2 linked regions of the Pelosinus sp. IPA-1 genome follow. Each later gene encodes a partner of the first gene's protein in a complex. Links are inferred from orthologs where the notes say so. Each region holds a gene or a part of one and is shown in the gene's direction. Other genes may lie near its edges.

What was found.
Region 2: the proteins of secG (region 1) and secY are in contact, whole or in part, in a crystal structure (PDB 5AWW), measured with the Thermus thermophilus proteins. The link is inferred for Pelosinus sp. IPA-1 from one-to-one orthologs. Residues at the interface, in WP_223903268.1 of Thermus thermophilus: Tyr5, Ile9, Tyr12, Leu13, Ala16, Leu19, Val20, Val23, Leu24, Gln26, Glu27, Pro28, Gln30, Gly31, Ala32, Asp34, Leu35, Met36, Gly37, Gly38, Ser39, Ala40, Asp41, Leu42, Phe43, Ala45, Arg46, Val48, Tyr53, Thr56; in WP_096411648.1 of Thermus thermophilus: Leu14, Gln16, Arg17, Phe20, Ile34, Pro35, Pro37, Ile72, Arg108, Arg109, Asn112, Gln113, Arg116, Ile117, Ile120, Pro145, Gly146, Trp147, Phe152, Phe155, Val156, Val159, Thr160, Val162, Ala163, Gly164, Ala166, Leu167, Trp170, Glu173.

The regions. Positions count from the first base shown.
Region 1 is NZ_BSVC01000008.1:71,782-85,083, forward strand. The notes cover bases 1-2,903. They hold secG (preprotein translocase subunit SecG), read left to right. Parts: upstream 1-1,288; coding sequence 1,289-1,519; downstream 1,520-2,903. Other genes in these bases: QSJ81_RS19170 (glycerate kinase), read left to right, coding at 1-1,075; QSJ81_RS19180 (sodium-translocating pyrophosphatase), read left to right, coding at 1,660-2,903. Outside these bases: more of QSJ81_RS19180, read left to right, coding at 2,904-3,660; QSJ81_RS19185 (beta-class carbonic anhydrase), read right to left, coding at 3,988-4,569; QSJ81_RS19190 (alpha/beta hydrolase), read left to right, coding at 4,835-5,578; QSJ81_RS19195 (PaaI family thioesterase), read left to right, coding at 5,601-6,017; rnr (ribonuclease R), read left to right, coding at 5,998-8,322; SsrA-binding protein SmpB, read left to right, coding at 8,351-8,824; QSJ81_RS19210 (DMT family transporter), read right to left, coding at 8,874-9,806; QSJ81_RS19220 (hypothetical protein), read right to left, coding at 11,998-12,735; QSJ81_RS19225 (hypothetical protein), read right to left, coding at 12,788-13,180. UniProt on the Bacillus subtilis protein: Involved in protein export. Participates in an early event of protein translocation.
Region 2 is NZ_BSVC01000013.1:1,891-12,657, forward strand. Bases 7,056-10,018 are described here. They hold secY (preprotein translocase subunit SecY), read left to right. Parts: upstream 7,056-7,890; coding sequence 7,891-9,147; downstream 9,148-10,018. Other genes in these bases: rpsE (30S ribosomal protein S5), read left to right, coding at 7,056-7,231; rpmD (50S ribosomal protein L30), read left to right, coding at 7,244-7,429; rplO (50S ribosomal protein L15), read left to right, coding at 7,450-7,890; QSJ81_RS23600 (adenylate kinase), read left to right, coding at 9,162-9,809; map (type I methionyl aminopeptidase), read left to right, coding at 9,812-10,018. In the rest of the region: rplD (50S ribosomal protein L4), read left to right, coding at 1-269; rplW (50S ribosomal protein L23), read left to right, coding at 269-556; rplB (50S ribosomal protein L2), read left to right, coding at 587-1,414; rpsS (30S ribosomal protein S19), read left to right, coding at 1,465-1,746; rplV (50S ribosomal protein L22), read left to right, coding at 1,779-2,111; rpsC (30S ribosomal protein S3), read left to right, coding at 2,133-2,801; rplP (50S ribosomal protein L16), read left to right, coding at 2,801-3,256; rpmC (50S ribosomal protein L29), read left to right, coding at 3,246-3,443; rpsQ (30S ribosomal protein S17), read left to right, coding at 3,514-3,771; rplN (50S ribosomal protein L14), read left to right, coding at 3,841-4,209; rplX (50S ribosomal protein L24), read left to right, coding at 4,227-4,559; rplE (50S ribosomal protein L5), read left to right, coding at 4,585-5,124; QSJ81_RS23560 (type Z 30S ribosomal protein S14), read left to right, coding at 5,139-5,324; rpsH (30S ribosomal protein S8), read left to right, coding at 5,349-5,747; rplF (50S ribosomal protein L6), read left to right, coding at 5,773-6,324; rplR (50S ribosomal protein L18), read left to right, coding at 6,350-6,712; and 3 more genes. UniProt on the Bacillus subtilis protein: The central subunit of the protein translocation channel SecYEG. Consists of two halves formed by TMs 1-5 and 6-10.

The DNA.
Region 1 (13,302 bases):
CATGGAGAAAGGAATTAAAGCTGTGTTTCCTGAGGCAGAAGTGGTTAAGGTACCAATTGCAGATGGTGGCGAGGGAACAGTAGAAGCTCTTGTGACGGCTACGAATGGACAGATAATATACCAAGATGTAGTTGATCCACTTGGGTGTACAATATCATCCTATTGGGGTATTTTGGGGGATGGTAAAACGGCGGTGATTGAAATGGCAGCGGCATCCGGCTTACCCCTTGTTCCAAATGAAAAGAGGAACCCACGGGTTACAACCACCTACGGAACAGGTCAATTGATAAAGGCAGCTCTTGACAGAGGACTGAAAAAAATCATAATCGGTATTGGTGGCAGTGCAACGAATGATGGTGGTTGCGGCATGGCACAAGCTTTAGGCGGGAAATTTTTAGATGCTGATGGACAAGAGTTATCTTTTGGAGGAGCCGCGCTAGCGAAATTGAATAAAGTTGATCTCAGTGATATGGATGCACGGCTTGGTAGTACAGTAATTATCGTTGCTTGTGATGTGGATAATCCTTTGTGTGGACCGAAGGGAGCAACAGCTGTATACGGCCCGCAGAAAGGGGCAAGTCCCGAAATGGTGATTGAGCTTGATGCGGCGTTGAAGAATTTCGCCAGTAAAGTGGGAGAAGCAACTGGTAAAAATATAGCAGAGCACCCTGGTGCAGGTGCTGCCGGTGGCCTTGGTGCAGGTCTTTTGTTTTTTACCAATGCAGTTCTTAGGCCCGGTGTAGAAATTGTTTTGGAGACGACTGGATTTGAATCGTTAGTTAAATCTGCTCAGCTGGTTATCACTGGAGAGGGGCGAACGGATTTTCAAACTGCTTTCGGCAAAGCGCCAGTAGGGGTAGCTAAATTGGCTAAGAAATACAATGTTTCTACTATCTGTCTTTCTGGTGGTTTAGGGCAAGGATATGAGGATGTATTAAAGCAGGGGATAGATGGATTGATGAGTACAGTTCCATGTCCGATGACATTAGAAGAATGTATCGAGCATGGAGCCGAATTCATTGAAATGGGAACAAAACGACTTTGTCAGGTCATCAAAGTAGGTATGGAAATATGAGGGGGTAAAACATATAAAAAATACCGAATGACAAGTAGCCTATACTACTGCATAACGGTATTTTTTTTGTTCATAAATCATAAAATAAGATGAAAATAAAATTTTGTATTCAAAATACTGGAAGTTTAAATAAAAAGTGGCTAAAATATTGTCAATTTCATTTTGATTATGATACAATAAAACAACTAAGAGTATAAGGGGGCTTTAATAAAATTGGTTACATTTTTAATGATTGTAGAAGCCATTATCTCTGTTGCCTTGATTGCTGTTGTTGTTTTGCAATCAGGTAAAGGAGGAGGACTAGCTGGATCTATCGGTGGTGGGTCTGATAGTGTATTAGGTGGTCAGAAAAAAGGTCTAGATGCTGCCTTATCCAAAATAACCATGTTTTTAGGAGCTTTATTTGCTATTGTCACTTTGACGTTAGTAAAAATAATGCATTAAAGTAGCTTATACCGGAGCATGCACAAGATTTTGTAGAAAAAACTAAAGCAGTACAATGTAAGTATGTATTAAGCAAACCATGTAGCAGAGGCCTTTATTAAATGACGAACATAAAGTTCAACATAGGAGGAGACGTTATAATGGACTTATTGTATGTTGCACCGATCGCTGGAATAGTAGCACTACTATTCGCAGCATATTTTATGAAAAGTGTGCTTAGTGAAAGTTCTGGTAATGAAAAAATGCAGGAATTGTCCCAAGCTATTTTTGAAGGGGCAATGGCTTATCTAAATCGACAGTATAAGACGCTAATTCCTTTTACTGTCATTATTTTTGCCGTTTTATTTTTTGTTGATGGCTATAAATTAGCGATATCCTTTTTAGTAGGTGCTGTATCTTCAGCAATCGCTGGTTATGTGGGAATGACTTCAACAACCAAGGCCAACGCTCGTACAACAGAAGCTGCTCGTCATAGTCTCAATAAGGCATTAAGTGTCTCTTTTAGAGCTGGAGCAGTTATGGGTATGTCAGTTGTCGGTCTTGGTTTATTAGGCGTTTCCGTACTATACATATTATTTCGTGATCCTGTTGTTATCAATAGTTTCGCTTTTGGTGCTAGCGCTATTGCATTTTTTGCCCGTATTGGCGGTGGTATCTTTACCAAAGCCGCGGATGTGGGAGCCGATTTAGTTGGTAAAATAGAGGCTGGAATTCCCGAAGACGATCCTCGCAATCCAGCTGTTATTGCCGATAATGTTGGGGATAATGTAGGTGATACAGCAGGTATGGGGGCCGACTTGTTTGAATCTTATGGGGCAACTGCCATCGCTGCCATGTTAATCGGTAATACCTTATATGGTGTGAATGGTGTGTTGTTTCCTTTGCTGATCGGTGCTGCTGGAATATTTGCTGCGATTGTCAGTATTTTCTTAGTAAGAACAGGGGAAGATGGAGATCCACAGGCTGCGTTGAATCGAGGCCTATGGGGCACAAATCTTTTGACCGCGATTATGGCTTATGGTTTGTCGACCATGGTTTTTGGCAACAAAGGATTTGGCATTTTTGTCGCCATTGTTGCAGGCTTGGTGGTCAATGTATTGGTTGGTATGATTACGGAATATTATACTTCAAGTGATAAACCGCCGACCCAGCGTATTGCCGAAGCGTGTCAAACTGGTGCAGCAACGAATATTATTGCCGGTGTTGCCACTGGTCTTAAGAGTACAGCGATTCCTATGGTTGTGTTTTCTGTAGCCATTTGGGTAGCTTTTAGTCAGGCGGGCATTTATGGGATTGCTATGGCAGCCATGGGGATGTTATGCACTGCTGGCATGGTAGTAGCAGTAGATTCTTTTGGACCTGTTGCAGATAATGCCGGGGGGATTGCCGAAATGGCAGAACTAGGCCCAGAAGTTCGTAAGACTACAGATAAGTTAGATGCAGTAGGCAATACGACAGCGGCCATTGCCAAAGGGTTTGCCATTGGTTCCGCTGCTTTAACAGCTTTAGCTCTCTTTACTGCCTTTGGCGAAGAAGTTGCTAAAAATCCAAAGTTATCAGAATTATTGGTTAACGGACATTTGGTCATTAATTTGACAGAACCTACCGTTATTATTGGTATATTTCTTGGCGCTACTTTGCCGTTTTTAGTATGTGCTATGACGATGGAAGCAGTAGGAAAAGCTGCTTTTGAAATGATTGCAGAGGTTCGTCGCCAGTTTCGGGAAATTCCTGGCATCATGGAAGGTACTGGTCGGCCTGATTATGCAGCCTGTGTAGATATCAGTACTAAAGCCGCTATTAAAGAAATGTTGATGCCGGGGATCTTTGCAGTAGGCATGCCTCTCTTGGTTGGCTTTACTATGGGGGCAAAGGCTTTGGCTGGTTTTCTTGCTGGCGCAACAGCTACTGGTGTATTGCTAGCCTTATTTATGGCGAATGCAGGTGGTGCTTGGGATAACGCGAAAAAGTATATTGAAACAGGAAGGCATGGAGGCAAAGGAACACCTGCCCATGCTGCAGCTGTTATCGGTGATACGGTCGGCGATCCCTTTAAGGATACCTCTGGTCCAGCGATGAATCCTCTCATCAAAGTTGCTGGTACCATATCTTTAATCATTGCTCCCTTGTTATTTTCATAAGAGAAAAGGTCATTCATCTTAAGGATGAATGACCTTTTTTACGGAATCAGAAAGGTTAACACTTCCTTGATTCCAAGTAAGAACGACTAAGGCTTCTGCCTGCGTCTGAGGACTTGGCCTAAGCCAAGTCTTTTCTTATGGTATCAGAATTTATAAGTTTCTAGTTAAAAAGATTGAACCACAAAGACACAATGCCGCTATCGCGGCACACAAAGATGATGGGAATGAGATGGATAGAACCCCTTTGTGACCTTTACGTCTTTGTGGTTCAAAAAGGACGCGTAGCGTTTTTCTTATAGTAGTATTTTCTTAGTTCAAGAAGTACAGCTAGTCATTTGCAACTGCAGACTTATAACCGTCTACTACCACTTTAAGTTCCCCTGTATGAGGGTTAAACATCAATCCATGTATAGGTACATCCTTAGGAATAAGTGGATTGCTGCGAATTTTGATGACCACCTTTTCCACATTATCTATAGGTTGGTGAAAATCATCTAACCAGTCTTCTAATTCTTTTTCTACCATCTTGATTGCATCTGGCGAAATTCCCCGCTTAAGCATTTTTTCAGTAAGCTTTTTTGATGTCGTATGAGATACACCACAATCTAAGTGACCGATGACAATTACCTCTTTAACACCTAACTCAAAAATACCAACAATTAGACTGCGGATTGTTGCCTCAAAGGGACCTGTTACAGAATTACCTGCATTTTTTATTACTTTTGCTTCGCCATGCTTGATTCCCATTGCCGGTTCCAAGAAATCTACCAATCTAGTGTCCATACAAGTGAAAATGGCCAGTTGACGTTTTGGTAATTTATCAGTTACCGCATAATGATAAATAAATTCATCGGATAAGTTCCCGACAAAGTCCTTGTTGGCCGTTAGTACTTGCTCTAAAATTTGCATCATTCTTCCTCCTCTATTTGAAAAACGTAATATAGTGAGTTGAATTATTATAAAATGTGAAAATTATCGCCAAAAAATTATATAATTATGAAATAAAATTACAATAAATATTTCGACGAAAATATCTTTTTCTCCTGCTTCTATTGCTATTGATAAGGTAGATTAACAGAAATCAAGTTTTATTTGTGGTATATAGAATTTTTATTCTTTAAAATGGTATAATTGTAATAATAGCATTTATTAGGGGGTTTGCTTTTTGGCCATAATGGAAGGAGCAGAACCGTTTTTTTTACCCGGCGGTGAGCAGGGCGTTTTGTTAATACATGGTTTTACTGGTTCACCTGGAGAAGTTCGCCTTCTCGGTGAGTATTTACATCAAAAAGGTTATACTGTCTTAGCTCCACGACTTTGTGGGCATGGGGCAACGGTAGAGGAAATGTCTAAAACAAGGTGGTCCCATTGGTATGCTGGGGTAGAAGATGGTTATCATATACTAAAGTCATTATGTAAATATATAGCTGTGGTAGGATTATCAATGGGAGGGCTACTGGCGTTAAAGTTAGGGTCAGAGTATCCAGTTGATTGCCTCGTGTCGTTAAGCACGCCGATTTATATTGTAGATAAACGTTTGGACATGCTGCCTGTGTATCGTGTATTCCGTGAATTTGTACCAAAAAAACGCAGGGTGTATTCTGGTATTAAACCTAACTATTCGGCGGGTTATAATGCAACTCCTTTGAGTAGTTTAAGCAGTTTACTTGATTTGATTCAGCATGTGGATACACTTTTGCCGAAAATAACAATTCCATTGCTTATTATGCAGGCTCGCTTTGAACATACTGTAGAGCCAAAGAGTGCAAGTCATATCTATGATAAAGTAGGCAGTAAAGATAAAAAGATAATTTGGCTAGAGAAGTCTGGACACATTATAACATTAGATGTTGAACGGGAACAGGTATTTGAAGAAGTTGCAGATTGGATTCTGCCCTCCAGAATAACAGAGTGCTAAAATAAGGATCGGAGTGATTGGAATGGATGAAAGCAATCAGTGGTGCTTTGCATGTGGTAAGGATAATCCTATCGGCTTAAAATTGGAATTTATCGAAGATGAGGATAGCTACAGTACAACCTTTATAGCAGGCCCAGAGCACCAGAGCTATGATGGTATTATGCATGGCGGACTTATTAGCACCATACTGGATGAAGTTATGGTACGTTATCTTTATGCGAAAGGCTTCACCGCTGTGACAGCTCGTTTGGAAGTACGGTTTCGAGAGCCAACACCAATCGGAGAGAAACTTACCATAAGAGCAGCAATCCAATCCCAACGTGGCAAGCTATATGAGGTAAGGGGAAAAATGACACTGCCTGACGGGACTGTTACCGCAGAAGGTAAAGCCACCGTTGCAGTTGTGGAGGATACACATCATGATGATACTGAAAAATAGAATCCTAGAATTTATGAAGACAGAGGCTTACAAACCGTTAACGGCGGAAGAATTAGCAGAGCAAATGGAATTAAAGGGTACGGAGCTGGGGGAACTCTGGAAAGTTATTGAAGAGCTAGAAAACAATGCAGATATTATAAAAACTCGCTATGACAAGTATGGTGTACCTGAACGTATGAATTTGGTAGTGGGTAAATTAAGTGCAAGTAATAAAGGGTATGGCTTTGTCATTCCTGAAAAAGTAAAATCACCCGAAGAAACTGATGTTTTTATTCCCCCAGATGGAATGATGAGTGCGATGCATCATGATCGAGTTGTCGCTCGTGTACATTGCCAAAGTGGGCAGGGCAAGTCTCGGGACGGAGAAATAATTCGTATTGTGCAACGGGCCAACCCTCGTATCGTTGGGACTTATGAGGCTAGTCGTAATTTTGGTTTCGTAACTCCAGATGATCTTCGTTTGGGGCAGGATATTTTTGTTCCGAAAGATGGAAAGACCATCGTAAAAAGTGGCACGAAAGTTGTAGTGGAAATTACCAAATGGCCAGAAAAGAAACGAAGTGCAGAAGGTAAAATAATTGAAGTGCTGGGTAATACCGGGGATACGGGTATTGAGATTTTATCAATTATCAAGAGACATAATCTCCCTATTGATTTTCCGCCTGAAGTAGAACAGGCAGCGGAGACGGCTCCTGACACCATTAGTGAAGATGAAATTGCAGGTCGCAGAGATTTACGCCACTTGCCAATTATGACCATCGACGGAGAAGATGCGAAAGATTTGGATGATGGGGTATATGTTGAACGATTAAAAAATGGAAATTATCTTCTCGGAGTGTATATTGCGGATGTAAGTCACTACGTACGAGAAAATACAGTACTCGATAAAGAAGCCCGTGAGCGAGGAACCAGTGTATATTTAGTAGACCGGGTACTCCCTATGCTGCCACGTCGCCTATCAAATGGCATCTGCAGTCTTAATGCGGGAGAAGATAGACTGGCAATGTCTGCTCACATGGAAGTAAATCATCAAGGACAAGTGGTGAAGTACGAACTCTTCCCTAGTGTCATTCGGGTAAAGAAGCGGTTTTCTTATACGGTAGTGCGAAAGATCTTAGTAGAGCATGATGAAGAGTTAATCAGTGAAAATCAAGAATTGTTAAGCCAATTAGAAAATATGGAACGTTTGTGCCGTATCCTACGAGATCGCCGTATGCGCCGAGGGGCAATTGATTTTGATTTTCCTGAACTAAAAGTAAAACTAGATGAAACGGGTAAACCAATTGAAATTGTCAAACGCGTTCGCAGTTTGGCGGAATCAATCATTGAAGAGTTTATGCTGGTTGCCAATGAAACAGTAGCAGAACATATGCACAAGTTAAAGGTTCCTTTCGTGTTTCGCGTACATGAAGAACCAGACTCGGAAAAAATGGTTAAGTTAAATAACTTATTACATAACTTTGGACAAAGTTTAGCAAAGGTAGATGAAGTACAACCTAGTGCCCTACAGAAAATTTTAAGCCGCATTTCAGGTCGGCCAGAAGAACGCATTATTAGTACCGTTATGTTACGTTCTTTGAAGCAAGCTAGATATGAATCGCAAAATTTAGGCCATTTTGGTTTGGCAGCGACTTATTATACCCATTTTACATCACCGATTCGTCGCTATCCGGACTTAATTGTTCACCGTGTAATTCGCGAAACTTTTAGTACGGGAGATATATCAGCCAAACGGAAAGAAAAACTGACGGCAATGCTGCCACAAATTGCCTTACATTCCTCAGAAAGAGAGAGGGCAGCGGCAGAAGCAGAACGTGAAACAGTGTCTCTCAAGACCGTAGAGTATATGGCTCAGTTTGTGGGAGAACATTTTGATGGTATCATTAATGGTGTTACGGCTTTCGGTATTTTTGTGGAACTCGATAATGGAGTAGAGGGCCTGGTACGAGTATCCAGTATGGAAGACGATTATTATCAATATATTGAAGATCAGTACTCCTTAATTGGCGAACGCAGTCATAAGATATATCGTTTAGGTGATGCTGTTAAAGTGATTCTCGTTAGGGTAAGTCCAGAAGAACGTAATATTGATTTTGTTCTGGAAGCCAATAGTGCTTGGATTGAGCGAGCAGCGAATCGGAGGCCTAGCGGAGCCAGACCGCAAGGTCAAGGTTCACGGGGACCGAAGAAAGATTCTTTTAGTCCTAGCAAAAAAACGGCATCGACAACCAAGAGTAGAGGTAATAAGCCAAAAGGCGGGGTAGCTAGAGCAAAACCGAAACGTAATAAATCAAAGAAAAAATAAAGAGAAACGTAGTATCGAGGTGATTATTTTGAAAGAAGCGACAGCAGGTATTAAAATTGTTGCGGAAAATAGAAAGGCTAGGCATGATTATCATATCCATGAAAGCTATGAAACAGGAATGGTATTAACTGGGACGGAAGTAAAGTCTTTGCGGGCGGGTAAAGCCAATCTTAAAGATGCTTATGCAAGAATTGAAAAAGCAGAGCTTATGCTGCATAATGTGCACATTAGCCCTTATGACCAAGGAAACCGCTTTAATCATGAACCATTGCGCACACGTAAGCTTTTGATGCATCGCAGTGAGATTGACAAATTGATTGGTAAAACCCAAGAGAAGGGCTATACATTAGTGCCCCTAAAAATATACTTTACTCACGGTATGGCAAAACTGCAATTAGGCTTAGCCACGGGTAAAAAGAATTATGATAAACGTCAGGATGCAGCGGAACGGGATGCGAAACGAGAAATTGATCGTGCTTTTCGTGATCGGCAAAGAGAATAAAAGTCAGGCTCCGTTTATGGAGCCTGACTTTTATTTGTAGGTGAAAGGTTTATTGATCGGATGTTTGGCAGGAAGCTACGTCTAGGGTTCTATTATCTACTTTCTGATCTTCTGTACATAGTTGTAAAAGCAAGATGCTAGCAACGACCAATAGTCCGCCAAGGAATTGGAGGAAGGTAAGTTGTTCCCCTAGTACCAAAACTGATAATAAAACAGTAAGAACGGGTTCTGCAGTACTAATGATGGAAGCATTTGCTGCCCCAATTTTATTAAGACCAGCAAAGAATCCTAGAATGCCTACAATCGTGCCAAAAGAAGCTGTGCCAAATAAGGCTAACCAACCCTGAAAGGGAAGGGTAAGAACAAGTTGATTGGTAGTGCTGCTATAGATAGTAAAGGCAAAAGCTGCGGCAGTAGAAACATAGGTGGTAGCTACTAATGGATGTACATTTTGTAATACTCGCTTGCCAATAATAATATAGCAAGAGTAAATAATTGCGCTGCCTAAACCCAGTATAATACCCAAATGACTAATGCCAGCTAGCGAGACGCCTAAAATAAAAAAGAGTCCCAGGAAACAAATGGCCAGGGCAAGACCCTTTTGCCAACTAAATTGTTCATCTCCAATGAGGAAGGATAGGATACTAACTAAGATAGGATAGGTAAAGAGCAGCATCTCTGATAAGGAAGCAGGTAAATATTGTAGAGAGGCGGCAAACAACAAGGACATTGACCCATAGCCAACAGCCCCCATCAAACCTAGCTTGAGTACTGTTTTTATCTTCACTTTTGGAGAAATATGAAATAATTTTAGTAGCATCCACAAACAGAGAGATGCGAGGGCAAAGCGCATTGTAAGTATCGTAAGGGTATTCGCTCCTGCTGCGAAGGCTAGTTTAATAAAAATCGCCAATGTGCTAAACCCAGCAGCTGAAAATAATACTAACAATGCACCGATATTTTGTTGACTCAGTAGAACCATCTCCTTTAAAATAGTATATTCCTGTTCCTAAAAGTAATTTCCTGCGAAAAGAAATAAAATGGAATTAAAAATGGTAATACTTATAGTTGGTGGAATTAGAAGTTATATGATATAATAGATAAACAATGATAAATAGGGAGATTATATACGTTGAAGCGTACGTAGATAATTTCTTGCCTAAGATCATATTGTTGAAATCGGGGGCGTAATGGTTTCGACAGGGGTGGTTGTGGCATAGGTAGCGAGCCGGGATTCCATCAGCCCGTCAATACGGTGGAAAGTTATAAATGCAAACAACGAATACGCTTTAGCAGCTTAATGCTAACGTTCTACCGTCCCTCTTCCTGTGGGGAAGGCTAGGACGTCACAATGCAGGATACCTGAGGTCTAATTCTCCGCGGACCAACTGGGAAACTTTAAAGAGATAGCGCCAGCGAAGCTTGTCTGTAAGCGTCAATGGGGCGAAATCTAAAATACAGAATGCGCTCGGAGAAGCCTATGTAGTGATGCCTTTGGACAGGAGTTCGATTCTCCTCGCCTCCACCAGTCAAACGCAAAACGGAGACTGATGGATATTTCTTCGTTTTTAACTATAATTTTATCAACCCATACTTCACAAAGACTTCTGATATTTTCAGGAGTCTTTTCTAGTTGGGCCTGATTATTTATTGTTTCAGACACTTGTTCTTTTGTTAATAGTGCGGCAGATGCTTGTTCTATTTCTGCAATTTCTTCTTTAGTTCGTTCTAATTGAGTGACACTATTTTTATAGCGTTCTTTTAATAGATCATCAAACAGACCTTGTTCTGCCAAATCTAATAATTTACTAACTTTTGTTTCAAGTTCTTTTTTTACAGATTTTAATTGAGATAATTTTTGAGAGCTTTGTTTCATGAGCAATTCAATTTCTGCATTAATCACCTCGGTTAAACGGGGGATAGCATCTGGGGAAAGTATTTCAGTTTCTATTTTATCTAGTACCATTTTTTCTAGTTCTTCTTTTTTTACTCTACCTGTACCACAGTTATTTAAAGTTCGTTGTTGCTTGTCACATCGGTAATAGGAATAGACATTGCCGCGAGAAGTAACACGACCACCTGCCATTTTAGCACCACATTCACAATATACCAGACCTGATAATGTATATATTTCTTTAGCCTTGCCTGAACCGGGTGAATGCTTGTCTTCTGTCATGCGATTTTGAACTTGCATAAAAAGATCCTCGCTAATAATTGCAGGGATTGCGTTCGGAATTTCAATTTTTGCATCTGACTCTTTATGGCTATTTCGCTTTTCATTATGACCACCAGCAACGCGCCCGAAAATAAAAGTTCCGATATATTTTTTATTTTTAAATAAATCATGTAAACTGTTTTTACCAAAATTGTTACCAAATTTAGTTTTATAGCCTAACAAATTCAGTTCGTCAATTATTTTACCGTAGTGAAATCCCGCAGCTCTGCGGGTAAATATAAGTCGTATAATATTAGCTTCGGCTTCATTTATCACAAGTTTTTTAGTTGTAGGGTCTACATCATACCCAAGAGGTGGTTTGCCGCCAGTATGTATGGCTTGATATGCATTTTCTCTCAATCCCTTCTTAACCTCCACTGATAAATTCCTGCTGTAATATGCTGCCATGCCGACAAGCATAGACTCCATCATATTTCCTTCGGGTGAGTCATCTATGTTTTGCATTACATATTCTAATCTTACATTCAAATCCTGCAATTGTGCCTTATATCTATAATAATCATATTCATTTCGTGCGTTTCGATCTATTTTATGAAATACAATTACATCGAATAAACCTCTTTTAGCATCAGCGATCATTCGCTGAAAGCTAGGGCGGCTATCCGTCCTAGCTGAAAAAGCCTCATCAGTATATTCTTCCACAATTTTATATTTCTTATGTTTGCAATACTCCCTTCCTGCTCTAAGTTGAGCGGTAATAGATTCTTCGCGTTGGTTATCGCTAGAATATCTAGCGTATAATGCTGTTCTCATTTATTTGTCAATCCTTCCATATTGTATATGAAAGGTCAATCCGTTATAATGTAATTATGAATGGTGATTGACCTTTAGGTTAATTGCTTAAACTGCTTGGTGTTAGCGCACTAGGCAGTTTTTATAATTAAGACACAGCCTATTCTTCTAAATGATGGAATAGTGCTGTGTCTTTTATTGTTCATTACGTGTTATACAACCATTTATATTGTTTTGAAAAAATATCAAAAATTTTGTCTGCTGAGATATTACGCTGTTTTGCAAATTTTTCAATAATATCGTTATCATAAATATCTTTATTAACTTTACGCTCATTATCAATAGACGATCTACATTGTTTCCACAACTCAAATTCTTCGGGGGTAAGACGCTTTGACCAGTCTTTTTCTTCTATGGCATAAGAAAAGGAATCATCATTAGTGGAGTACTCTATTTTCCCTAGAGCTGCTACTTGATCGATATATTCAGGAGAATCATTTAGGAAGATAGTAAGTTCGCGGAAGTTATCTTTTTTCTTGGCTTCTTTTACTATTTCTTGTCCAAGTTGCTCAAGTTGTTTACGGTTTGCTTGTTCTTTGACAAGAACTTGATAAACAAAGTAGTCAGTCCTTCGCTTTTCAATTCTAACTACTTCATAAGAGGGTAATACTTGTTGTTCTATTTTCTTTTTATCTTCTTGAACAGGATTTTCCGTTTGTTTAGTCTGTTGTTGCTCGATTGTTTGTCTAGCAGAATCGTCTGTTGTGACTCTGACTAAAATAAAAAAAATTATGAGTATGGGAACCATTATTTTTAAAATCTTTTTACGGGTTGGTGCAACTGCTTCTTTTTTTGCCAAAATACTAGGTTTTATTAACCAGACAATTAGAACTAAAAAACATAATGAATATAAAAATGTAAATAAAGTATTGATATTAATCACCTCATAAGCTTATGTATTTCTTCGGTATGACTTCGATAATTTAAGTACTATCCTAACATCCCTTGGCAAAAGTAGCTGCTTGCTCATCAGCAGGAGCGATAGTATCAGCAACTTTGTGCATAGTATCTTTTTCATGCTCTTTCATACGACGATATTTTTCAATGAGTGCTTGCTCATCAGCTGAATATTGTTGTGGAACTGGTGCGTCTTCAGTCGAGTTTAAATATCCGGCAGCCTTTTGAAATTGTTCAGCAGTTACATCATTATATGCTTTGTTTGCCAGTTTTTTAATTATATCTGCACTTGGAGGACGTTTTGTTTTGCAACGCATGAGACGAGATATATAACCTGGGTCTACGTCGCTATCATTTCCGTATTTATTAATTGATCGATCACCAAGTGCTAGGTGTAATAAATCAGCGAATTGTTGACAGTTAAACGCCACATTCATGCCCTCCTTTATCTATTCTATAATTGTACTTTAATACATTGCCTACAAACAATAGAAGATATAAAAAAAATATTGTTAATAGACAATAAAATGACGTTGACTATTGTCTATAGACA
Region 2 (10,767 bases), on another replicon or contig:
GAGAATTGGTAGTAGTAGACAGCATTGCTTTTGATGCACCAAAAACTAAAAATGTAATCGACATGTTGAGTAGTTTTAATACTACAAACAAGAAGAACTTAATCATTACTGGTGAAATGTTGGAAAATGTTGAAAAGTCAGCACGAAATATTCCTGGCGTTAAAGCAATTCCCGCTGCTAGTAGTTTAAATGTATACGATCTTTTGTATCATGACAAAGTGTTTGTTACTAAAGATGCAATCACCCGTATTGAGGAGGTGCTAGCCTAATGCAAAATTTGCGCGATGTACTTATTCGTCCGCTTGTTACTGAGAAAACCACTGCTATGATGGAAGAAAACAAATATACTTTCGTTGTACCATTGAGAGTTAATAAAGTTGAAATACGTCAAGCAGTAGAACAAATTTTCAAAGTAAAAGTACTAGCTGTGCACACCGTTCGTGTGATGGGTAAAACCAAACGTATGGGCAAGACACAAGGTAAGCGTCCAGATTACAAGAAAGCAATTGTAAAACTGGCTCCTGGTCAGAATATAGAATTCTTTGAAGGTGTGTAATCTGAAATTTATTAAGAAGGAGGGGCAACAATGGCAGTAAAAAGCTTTAAACCTTATACTCCAAGCCGAAGATTTATGACTGCGTCTAATTTTGAAGAAATTACCGCAGATAAACCAGAGCGTTCGCTAGTTGAGCGTCTACAACAACATGCTGGCCGTAATAACCAAGGTCGTATGACTGTTAGACATCAAGGCGGCGGCCATAAACGCCTGTATAGAATTATTGATTTTAAACGTAATAAAGACGGAATCGTAGCGAAAGTAGCTACTATCGAGTATGATCCTAATCGTTCTGCTCGCATCGCTCTACTTCACTATGCCGACGGCGAAAAACGTTACATTTTGGCTCCTAATGGCCTAAAAGTTGACGATAAAGTTATGAGTGGTCCTGAAGCGGATATTAAAGTAGGTAATGCGTTACCAATCAGAAATATTCCTGTAGGTACTCAACTTCATAATATCGAACTTAAAATCGGCAAAGGCGGACAAATGGTTCGTTCTGCTGGTGCATCTGCACAGCTCATGGCAAAAGAAGGCGAGCATGCACTTTTAAGATTACCATCTGGTGAACAACGTAAAGTGCATATTAATTGTAAAGCAACCATTGGCCAAGTGGGTAACTTGGAACATGAAAATATTACAATTGGTAAAGCTGGTCGTTCTCGTTGGCTTGGCATTCGTCCTGCTAACCGTGGTGTTGCGATGAATCCGATTGATCATCCACATGGTGGTGGTGAAGGTCATTCCCCAGTTGGACGTAAACATCCTGTTACACCTTGGGGTAAACATGCTTATGGTGTTAAAACTCGTCGTAATAAAACATCGAATAAGATGATTGTTAAAAGACGTACGAAGTAATTAAAGCCTGAGTTTACGGGCTAACTGGATAGAGAAGGGAGGCTAATCAAGTGTCCAGATCAATTAAAAAGGGACCTTATGTTCATCCGAGTGTGATGAAGAAAATTGATGCAATGAATGCAGCTGGTGAAAAGAAAGTTATTAAGACCTGGTCGCGTAGTTCTACCATTCTTCCTAATTTTGTCGGACATACCGTTGCAGTACATGATGGACGTAAACACGTACCTGTCTATGTTACTGAAGATATGGTAGGTCACAAACTAGGTGAGTTTGCACCTACTCGCACATATAAAGGGCATTCTGGTTCGGAAAAATCCACATCATTACGGTAATGTGGTGAAAGTTACTGGAAGGGGGTTAGTATATGGAAGCTAAAGCAATTGCAAGACACATTCGCATTGCTCCACGTAAAATTCGAGTTGTTATTGACTTGATTCGTGGTAAAAACATTGGTGAAGCTTATGCAATCTTAAAAAATACGCCAAAAGTTGGATCTGAAGTATTATTAAAAGTACTCCAATCGGCGATTGCAAACGCAGAACACAATTTTGATATGAATTCCGACAAACTTTACGTTTCTGCAGCGTATGTTGACCAAGGACCTACATTAAAACGTATTCATCCGCGGTCACGTGGGCAAGCTTTTAAAATTTTAAAACGCAGCAGTCATGTAACAGTTGTTGTAAACGAAAGATAACTAGCGAAGGAGGGAAACAAAGTGGGTCAAAAAATTCATCCTCATGGGTTACGCCTTGGGATCATTAAGACTTGGGATGCTAAGTGGTATGCTGGTAAAGATTTTGCTGATAATTTGCATGAAGATATTAAAATTCGTAAATTTATCAAAACAAAAGCTTTCACCGCTGGTATATCCAAAGTAGTTATTGAACGAGCTGCTAACCGTGTTAAAGTTGTTATTCATACTGCAAAACCTGGTATGATCATTGGTCGTGGTGGCGCCGGTATTGAAGAATTGAAAAAGAACTTAAAAACGCTTACTGGTAAGCAGGTTGATATAAACATTGCGGAAGTTAGACAACCAGATATGGATGCTCAATTGGTTGCAGAAAATATTGCAGCTCAATTGGAAAGACGTATTGCTTTCCGCCGTGCTATGAAGCAATCGATCCAACGCACTATGCGTATGGGCGCAAAAGGTATTAAAGTAATGTGTGGCGGTCGTTTAGGCGGCGCTGAGATTGCTAGAAGTGAAGCTGCCCGCGAAGGTAGTATTCCTCTTCACACTCTTAGAGCTGACATTGACTATGGTACAGCTGAAGCTCATACTACTTATGGCTTAATTGGCGTAAAAGTATGGATTTATAAAGGCGAAATTTTGCCAGAAGTAAAAAAAGCCGCTGCCGCTGTTGAAGGGAGCGAAAAATAATGCTACTGCCAAAAAGAGTGAAACATCGTAAACAATTCCGTGGTCGTATGAAAGGTAAAGCCCAAAGAGGCAATACCGTAAGTCATGGCGAGTTCGGTTTGGCAGCGTTAGAACCAGCTTGGATTACTAACCGTCAAATTGAGGCTGCTCGTATTGCAATGACTCGCTACATTAAACGTGGCGGTAAAGTTTGGATTAAAATATTCCCAGATAAACCGATTACAGCAAAACCTGCTGAAACTCGTATGGGTAGTGGTAAAGGTTCAACCGAATACTGGGTAGCAGTCGTTAAACCAGGTCGTGTAATGTTTGAAATGGATGGCGTTAGCGAAGAAGTGGCTAAAGAAGCTATGCGCTTAGCTGCTCATAAACTTCCTATTAAAACAAAGTTTGTTAAACGGGAAGCTGTTGCTGAACCGCAAGAAGAAGTGGGTGGTGAAGTACATGAAGGTTAAAGATTTCCGTGAAATGAACGCAACTGAACTTAACCAGAAAATAGCTGTACTTAAAGAAGAATTATTTAACCTCAGATTTCAACTAGCTACTGGTCAGTTGGAAAATCCTATGCGGATTAAAGAAGTTAAAAAGAGTATTGCTAGAGTTAAGACAATTCAGCGCGAACAAGAAATGAAACAAGCGTAGCGTTCTAATAAACGTTCTTAAGTAATAAAGCCGTTAATAGTAAGTAAGAACGGAAGGAGGCTAATTGGACGTGAGTGAAAGAAATGACCGTAAGGTTAAAATAGGTAAAGTAATTAGCGATAAAATGGATAAAACCATCGTTGTAGCTATTGAACGTTTGGAACAACATCCTCTTTATAAGAAATCAATAAAGAAGACTGTTAAATTTAAAGCTCATGATGAAAACAATGATAGTCATATTGGCGATATTGTAGAGATCATGGAAACTCGTCCGCTGTCTAAAGATAAGCGCTGGAGAGTTGTGGAAGTTATTGAAAGAGCTAAATAAGTGAGGTTTGGAGTTCGCAGTTCGAAAAATTGAACCTCGGACCTCTAACCTCGATAAGGAGGGAACAGGATGATTCAACAACAAACAATCCTTAATGTTGCTGATAACAGCGGTGCGAAACAAATCATGTGCATCAGGGCATTAGGCGGTTCTTACCGTAGATATGCTAACATTGGTGATGTTATTGTTGCAGCAGTAAAAGCTGCTTCTCCAGGCGGTGCAGTTAAAAAAGGTGATGTAGTAAAAGCCGTAGTAGTTCGTTCAAGAAAAGGCTTACGTCGCCCTGATGGTTCTTACATCCGCTTTGATGAGAATGCCGCAGTTATTATTAAGGAAGATAAAAGCCCTAGAGGGACTCGTATATTTGGGCCAGTAGCGAGAGAACTGCGTGAGAAAGATTTTATGAAGATTATCTCGCTGGCGCCGGAAGTAATCTAAGTTAGGAGGTATCCGGAATGTCAGAAGCGAAAAAATTACACGTCAAAAAAGGCGATAAAATTGTTATTTTGTCTGGTAAAGATAAAGGAAAATCAGGCAAAGTAATCCAAGCATTGCCGAAAAAGAGTAAAGTTGTAGTGGAAGGTCTTAATACAGTAAAACGTCATACAAAACCTTCACAAAACTTGCCTCAAGGCGGAATTATCGTAAAAGAAGCTCCGTTACATTCAGCAAAAGTTATGCTGGTGTGCCCTGCTTGCGATAAACCAACACGCATTAAAAAAACGTCTCTTGCAAGTGGAGCATTCGTTCGTACTTGTAAAAAATGTGGCGAAGTTATTGATAAATAATCACGCAGAAAGGAGGTAACTACACTTGTCCAGAATGAAAGAAAAGTATAGTGATGAAGTAGCCAAAGCGTTAATGGAAAAATTTGGTTACAAAAACATTATGGAAATTCCTAAAATTGAAAAAGTGGTTTTAAATATGGGCGTAGGAGAAGCAGTTAGCAATCCTAAAGTCCTAGATGTTGCAATCAATGATATGACGATTATTGCCGGTCAAAAACCAGTAGTAACTCGTGCAAAAAAATCAATTGCTGCATTTAAAGTCCGTGAAGGTATGCCAATCGGCGCTAAAGTTACCCTGCGTGGGCAACGTATGTATGAGTTTTTAGATAAACTATTAAACATTGCATTACCACGTGTTCGCGATTTCCGCGGCGTTAGCCCAAAATCTTTTGATGGTCGTGGTAACTATTCTATGGGGATTAAAGAACAATTAATATTCCCTGAAATTGAGTATGACAAAGTGGATAAAGTTCGTGGTATGGATATTATTATCGTAACCACTGCGAAAACGGATGAAGAGGCACGCGAACTGTTAAAGCTTATGGGCATGCCGTTCAGTGCGTAAAAGGAGGGACACTCGTGGCCAAGAAAGCATTAATTGAAAAATGGAAGCTCGAACCTAAGTTTAGCGTGCGTAAGCACAATAGATGTAAGGTCTGCGGTCGTCCACATGGTTACTTACGTAAATTTGAAATGTGCCGTATTTGTTTTAGGGAATTGAGCTATAAAGGTGTCATTCCTGGGATAACTAAGGCTAGCTGGTAGATTACAGGAAGGAGGTAATGTTAAATGGTAATGACCGATCCAATTGCAGATATGCTTACTCGTATTCGTAATGCAAACTCGGTTTATCATGATAAAGTAGAAATTCCTGCTTCAAAAATTAAGCAAGCGATTGCTCAAGTTCTAAAAGCAGAAGGCTTTATTAAGGATTTTGAAATTGTTAAAGATGATAAACAAGGTGTGCTAAGAGCAAGTTTAAAATATGGACCTAATCGTGAAAAGGTAATTACTGGCATTAAACGTATTTCAAAACCTGGATTGCGTGTATATGCAAGAAAAGATCAAATGCCCCGCGTATTGGGTGGCCTAGGAGTTGCAATTATTTCAACTTCTAAGGGAATTATGACTGATAAGCAAGCTCGCCGCGATGGACTTGGTGGCGAAGTATTAGCTTTCGTCTGGTAATTTTTGTAGTTAAGGAGGTGCACATATGTCAAGAATCGGTAGAATGCCGATTGCTATTCCTGCCGGCGTAACTGTTACGATTGGCGAAGGCAATTTGGTATCTGTAAAAGGCCCTAAAGGCGAATTGACTCGTGCCATTCATAAAGATATGATATTGGAACTAGAAGACAATACCCTTGTTGTAAAAAGGCCTTCAGATGAAAAACAACATAGATCATTGCATGGTTTGACTCGTACCTTATTGTCCAACATGGTAACTGGTGTTACTCAAGGTTTCACAAAAACTCTTGAAATTGTTGGCGTTGGTTACAGAGCAGCAAAAGTAGGTAACAAAGTAGCATTAACATTAGGTTTCTCTCATCCTTTAGAAGTTGAGCCTCCTACTGGCATGTCTCTAGAAGTTCCTGCTCCAAACAAAATTGTTGTTTCTGGTATTAATAAAGAAGATGTTGGCGCGTTAGCAGCTAAAATCCGTAAGTATAGACAACCTGAACCTTATAAAGGTAAAGGCGTTCGTTATGAAGGTGAAGTTGTTCGCCGTAAAGTAGGTAAAGCAGGCGGTAAAGGTAAGAAGTAGATTTTAAGCGAAAGGAGTGACCACTTTGCTTCGTAAAGGAATTAAGAATGAGGCTAGGCAAAAACGACATTTACGTGTACGTAAACTTGTTTCAGGTACTGCAGCAAGACCACGTTTAAATGTGTTTCGTAGCTTAAGTCATATTTATGCTCAAGTTATTGATGATGTTACTGGTACTACTTTGGTAGCGGCTAGTACTATGGATAAAGATTTAGGCCTAACATATGGCGGTAATACAGAAGCAGCTAAGGCAGTAGGTGCAGCAGTTGCAACACGTGCATTAGCAAAAGGTATTAACAAAGTGGTATTTGACCGTGGTGGTTATATTTATCATGGTAGAGTAGCAGCTTTGGCCCAAGCAGCGCGTGAAGCAGGGCTGGAATTTTAAGCAAAAGGAGGTAAATGAATGTCCAGAATTGATTACACAACTCTCGATTTAAAAGAGAAAGTTGTATTCATAAACAGGGTTGCTAAAGTAGTAAAAGGCGGTCGCCGTTTTTCCTTTAGTGCGCTAGTTGTTGTTGGTGACGAAAATGGTCACGTTGGAGCTGGCTTAGGTAAAGCTGGTGAAGTGCCTGAAGCAATCAGAAAAGGTGTGGAAGATGCTAAAAAGAACTTAATTAATGTTCCTTTAGTAGGCACCACTATTCCTCATCAAATTGTAGGTGTATTCGGCGCTGGTAAAGTATTTATGAAACCTGCATCAGAAGGTACTGGTGTTATTGCTGGTGGTCCAGCACGTGCGGTACTTGAACTTGCCGGGATTCATGATATCTTAACTAAATCCCTTGGTTCTTCTAATGCTAATAACATGGTACGTGCTACTTTAACCGGTTTGAAGCAATTGAAACGTGCTGAAGAAGTAGCCGCACTTCGCGGTAAAACCGTTCAGGAACTTTTGGGTTAAGGAGGAATTATAATGGCAACACTCAAAATCACTCTTACCAGAAGCCTGATCGGCAGACCAGAAGATCAACGAGCTACTGTAAAGGCTCTGGGGCTTAAGAAAACAAATACTTTCGTAATGCAACAAGATACTCCAGTTATCCGCGGCATGGTTCGCAAAGTGGAGCATTTAGTTACGGTTGAAGAAATACAAGACTAATTAGAGAGGAGGCGCTAATAATGAAATTGCATGAATTAGCACCTACGCCTGGTTCAAAGAAAGTGCGCACTCGTGTTGGTCGCGGCTTGGGTTCAGGTCTTGGCAAAACATCGGGTAAAGGTCATAAAGGTCAGAATTCTCGCGCTGGCGGCGGTACTCGTCCTGGTTTTGAAGGCGGTCAAATGCCTCTTTACCGTAGATTGCCAAAACGCGGTTTTTACAACAAATTTGCAAAAGATTATGCAGAAGTAAATATTTCTGACTTGAATCGTTTTGAAAATGGTTCAGTTGTTGACCCTGTAGCTTTAGTTGAAACTGGTGTATTGAAAAATGTTCGTGACGGCGTACGTATCTTGGGTAACGGCGAACTGACAAAATCACTTACTGTTATTGCTAACGGCTTCACTAAGTCAGCTGAAGAAAAAATTATAGCAGCTGGCGGAAAAGTTGAGGTGGTCTAAGTGCTTTCTGCTCTGTCCAATATACTAAAGATCACTGAGCTTAGACAAAAGGTAGTTTTTACCCTAGCCATGTTTTTAGTATTCAGAGCTGGAACGCATATTCCAGTTCCTGGAGTAGATGTTTCTGTTATTGAACAAATGTTTTCTAGTGGTAACCTGTTTGGTTTACTAGATTTGTTTTCTGGTGGAGCATTGAGTAAGTTTTCTATCTTTGCAATGAGTATTACACCCTATATTAATGCTTCTATTATTATGCAGCTGATAACTGTTGTTGTTCCAACCTTTGAACAATGGTCTAAAGAGGGCGAGGAAGGTCGTAAAAAGTTAACACAAATTACTCGTTACGGCACCGTTCTTCTAGGATTTATTCAGGCAATTGGTATGGCAATTGGACTGAAAGCCGCAATTATTAATCCAGGCATTGCTTCTACGATATTGATTGCATTGACACTTACAGCAGGAACTACTTTCCTAATGTGGCTTGGAGAGCAAATTACTGAAAAAGGTATTGGTAATGGCATTTCGCTAATTATCTTTGCCGGGATTGTATCAAGATTACCTGATGGTTTGTATATGTTATATCAATATCTTGCCGCAGGTACCATTAATCTCTTCAATGTATTGTTATTCGTAATTATTGCTGTGGCCATGATTGTTTTGGTAATTGCCATTACACAAGGTCAACGAAGAATTCCGGTACAATATGCTAAACGAGTAGTTGGTCGTAAAACCTATGGTGGTCACTCTACTCACATTCCGCTGAAAGTAAATCAGGCGGGAGTTATACCAATAATCTTTGCGTCATCCGTGCTGATGTTTCCAGTAACTATTGCCCAGTTTGTTGATATTCCCTGGGTAAAAACCGTGGCAGGCTGGTTTGCGTGGGGTACGCCGCTACAAACAACATTGTATGCGCTACTCATTATTTTCTTCACGTATTTCTATACTGCGGTTACTTTGAACATATCGGATATGGCAGAGAACATGAAAAAATACGGTGGTTTTATTCCAGGACTGCGCCCGGGTAAACCGACTGCTGATTATTTGGATCGAGTCATGACCAGAATCACCCTTGCAGGTTCAGTGTTTCTTGCAGGTATTGCCATACTGCCCAACTTTATTGCAGCTGTGACAAATATTCCAGGGTTAAATTTTGGCGGTACCGCCCTTTTAATTGTGGTAGGCGTGGCACTTGACACAATGAAGCAAATAGAGGCCATTGTTCTAATGCGTCACTATCAAGGCTTTATGAAGTAGGGAGGTCGCTTCGCATGTATATCCTGTTAATGGGACCGCCTGGGGCTGGTAAAGGTACACAGGCGGCTGAATTAGTTGCAGAGTTTCAAGTCCCCCACATATCAACAGGCGATATGTTTCGTGCTGCTGTAAAGGAAGGAACTGAACTTGGCAAACAAGCGAAAGCTTGTATGGATGCTGGGCAACTAGTACCTGATAGTATCACTATTGGGATAGTAAAAGAAAGACTGGCTAAACCCGATTGTCATAAAGGTTTTATTCTAGATGGGTTCCCGCGTACAATTGAACAAGCGAACGCTTTAGATGGTACACTGGTTGAACTCGGAATAAAACTAGATCGTGTAGTAAACATCACTGTTCCTACGGAAGATTTAATTAGTCGCATGACAGGGCGTCGTATCTGCAAAGGTTGTGGCGCTACCTTCCATGTATTATTTAATCCTTCTACAGTTGACGGTAAATGTGATAAATGCGATGGTGAATTATATCAACGTGCTGATGATACGGAAGAAACGGTTACAAAGCGTTTATCCGTATATAACGGTCAGACGAAGCCATTAATTGAATACTATCAAGACAAAGGTCTTTATAGCGAAATTGATGGACGTCAAGCGATCGATAAGGTATTTTCTGATATAGTTCGCAGCTTGAGGGGCGAGTAGGTATGATCATCCTTAAATCAGAGCGGGAAATCAATTACTTGCGTGATGCAGGTAAGATAGTGGCTGAAACACTAGCTGAAGTTAAAAAAGCTGTTAAGCCCGGAGTTACTACGCTAGATCTGGATCAGATCGCCGAAAAATATATTAAAAGCCGTGATGCTATCCCTGCTTTTAAGGGATACCATGGTTTTGCAGGAAACATTTGTTCTTCAATAAATGAAGAAGTAGTACATGGCATTCCAGGATTAAGAAAGTTAAAAACTGGAGATAATGTTAGTATTGATATTGGAGCGGTAATAAATGGATACAATGGTGATGCCGCGATTACAGTGCCTGTTGGTGAAGTAGATGCTGAAGTGCAAAAGCTTTTGGATGTTACAGAAGAGTCTTTGTATAAGGGTATTGAACAAGCCGTCATAGGCAATCGTCTAAGCGACATTTCCCATGCCGTTCAGGTTCACGCAGAACAACATGGATTTGGTGTAGTGCGTGATTATGTTGGGCATGGCATTGGACGGAGTATGCATGAAGATCCTCAAGTGCCAAATTATGGCGCTCCTGGCCGTGGTCCACGATTAAAGGCTGGTATGACCTTGGCCATAGAGCCGATGGTCAATCTGGGCACATATGAAGTAAAGACACTTGACGACGGTTGGACGGTTGTAACTCTTGACGGCAAGCGCTCAGCGCATTTTGAACATTCAATTGCTATCACGGATGGTAAGCCGGAGATTCTAACTAAGTTATAGGGGGCAGCTCTGGTGTCAGTCGTGAATATATCAATGGGGCAACTTGTTACTAGTGTTGCCGGACGTGACCAAATGCAAGTTTATCTTGTAGTTGGGATTAAAAATAATAAAATTCTCTCACTGGTTAACGGTAGAGAACGAAAAATAGCTAATCCCAAACAAAAAAACATCCGGCATGTTAATGTTCTTAAATCGATTGCCAAAGGTCT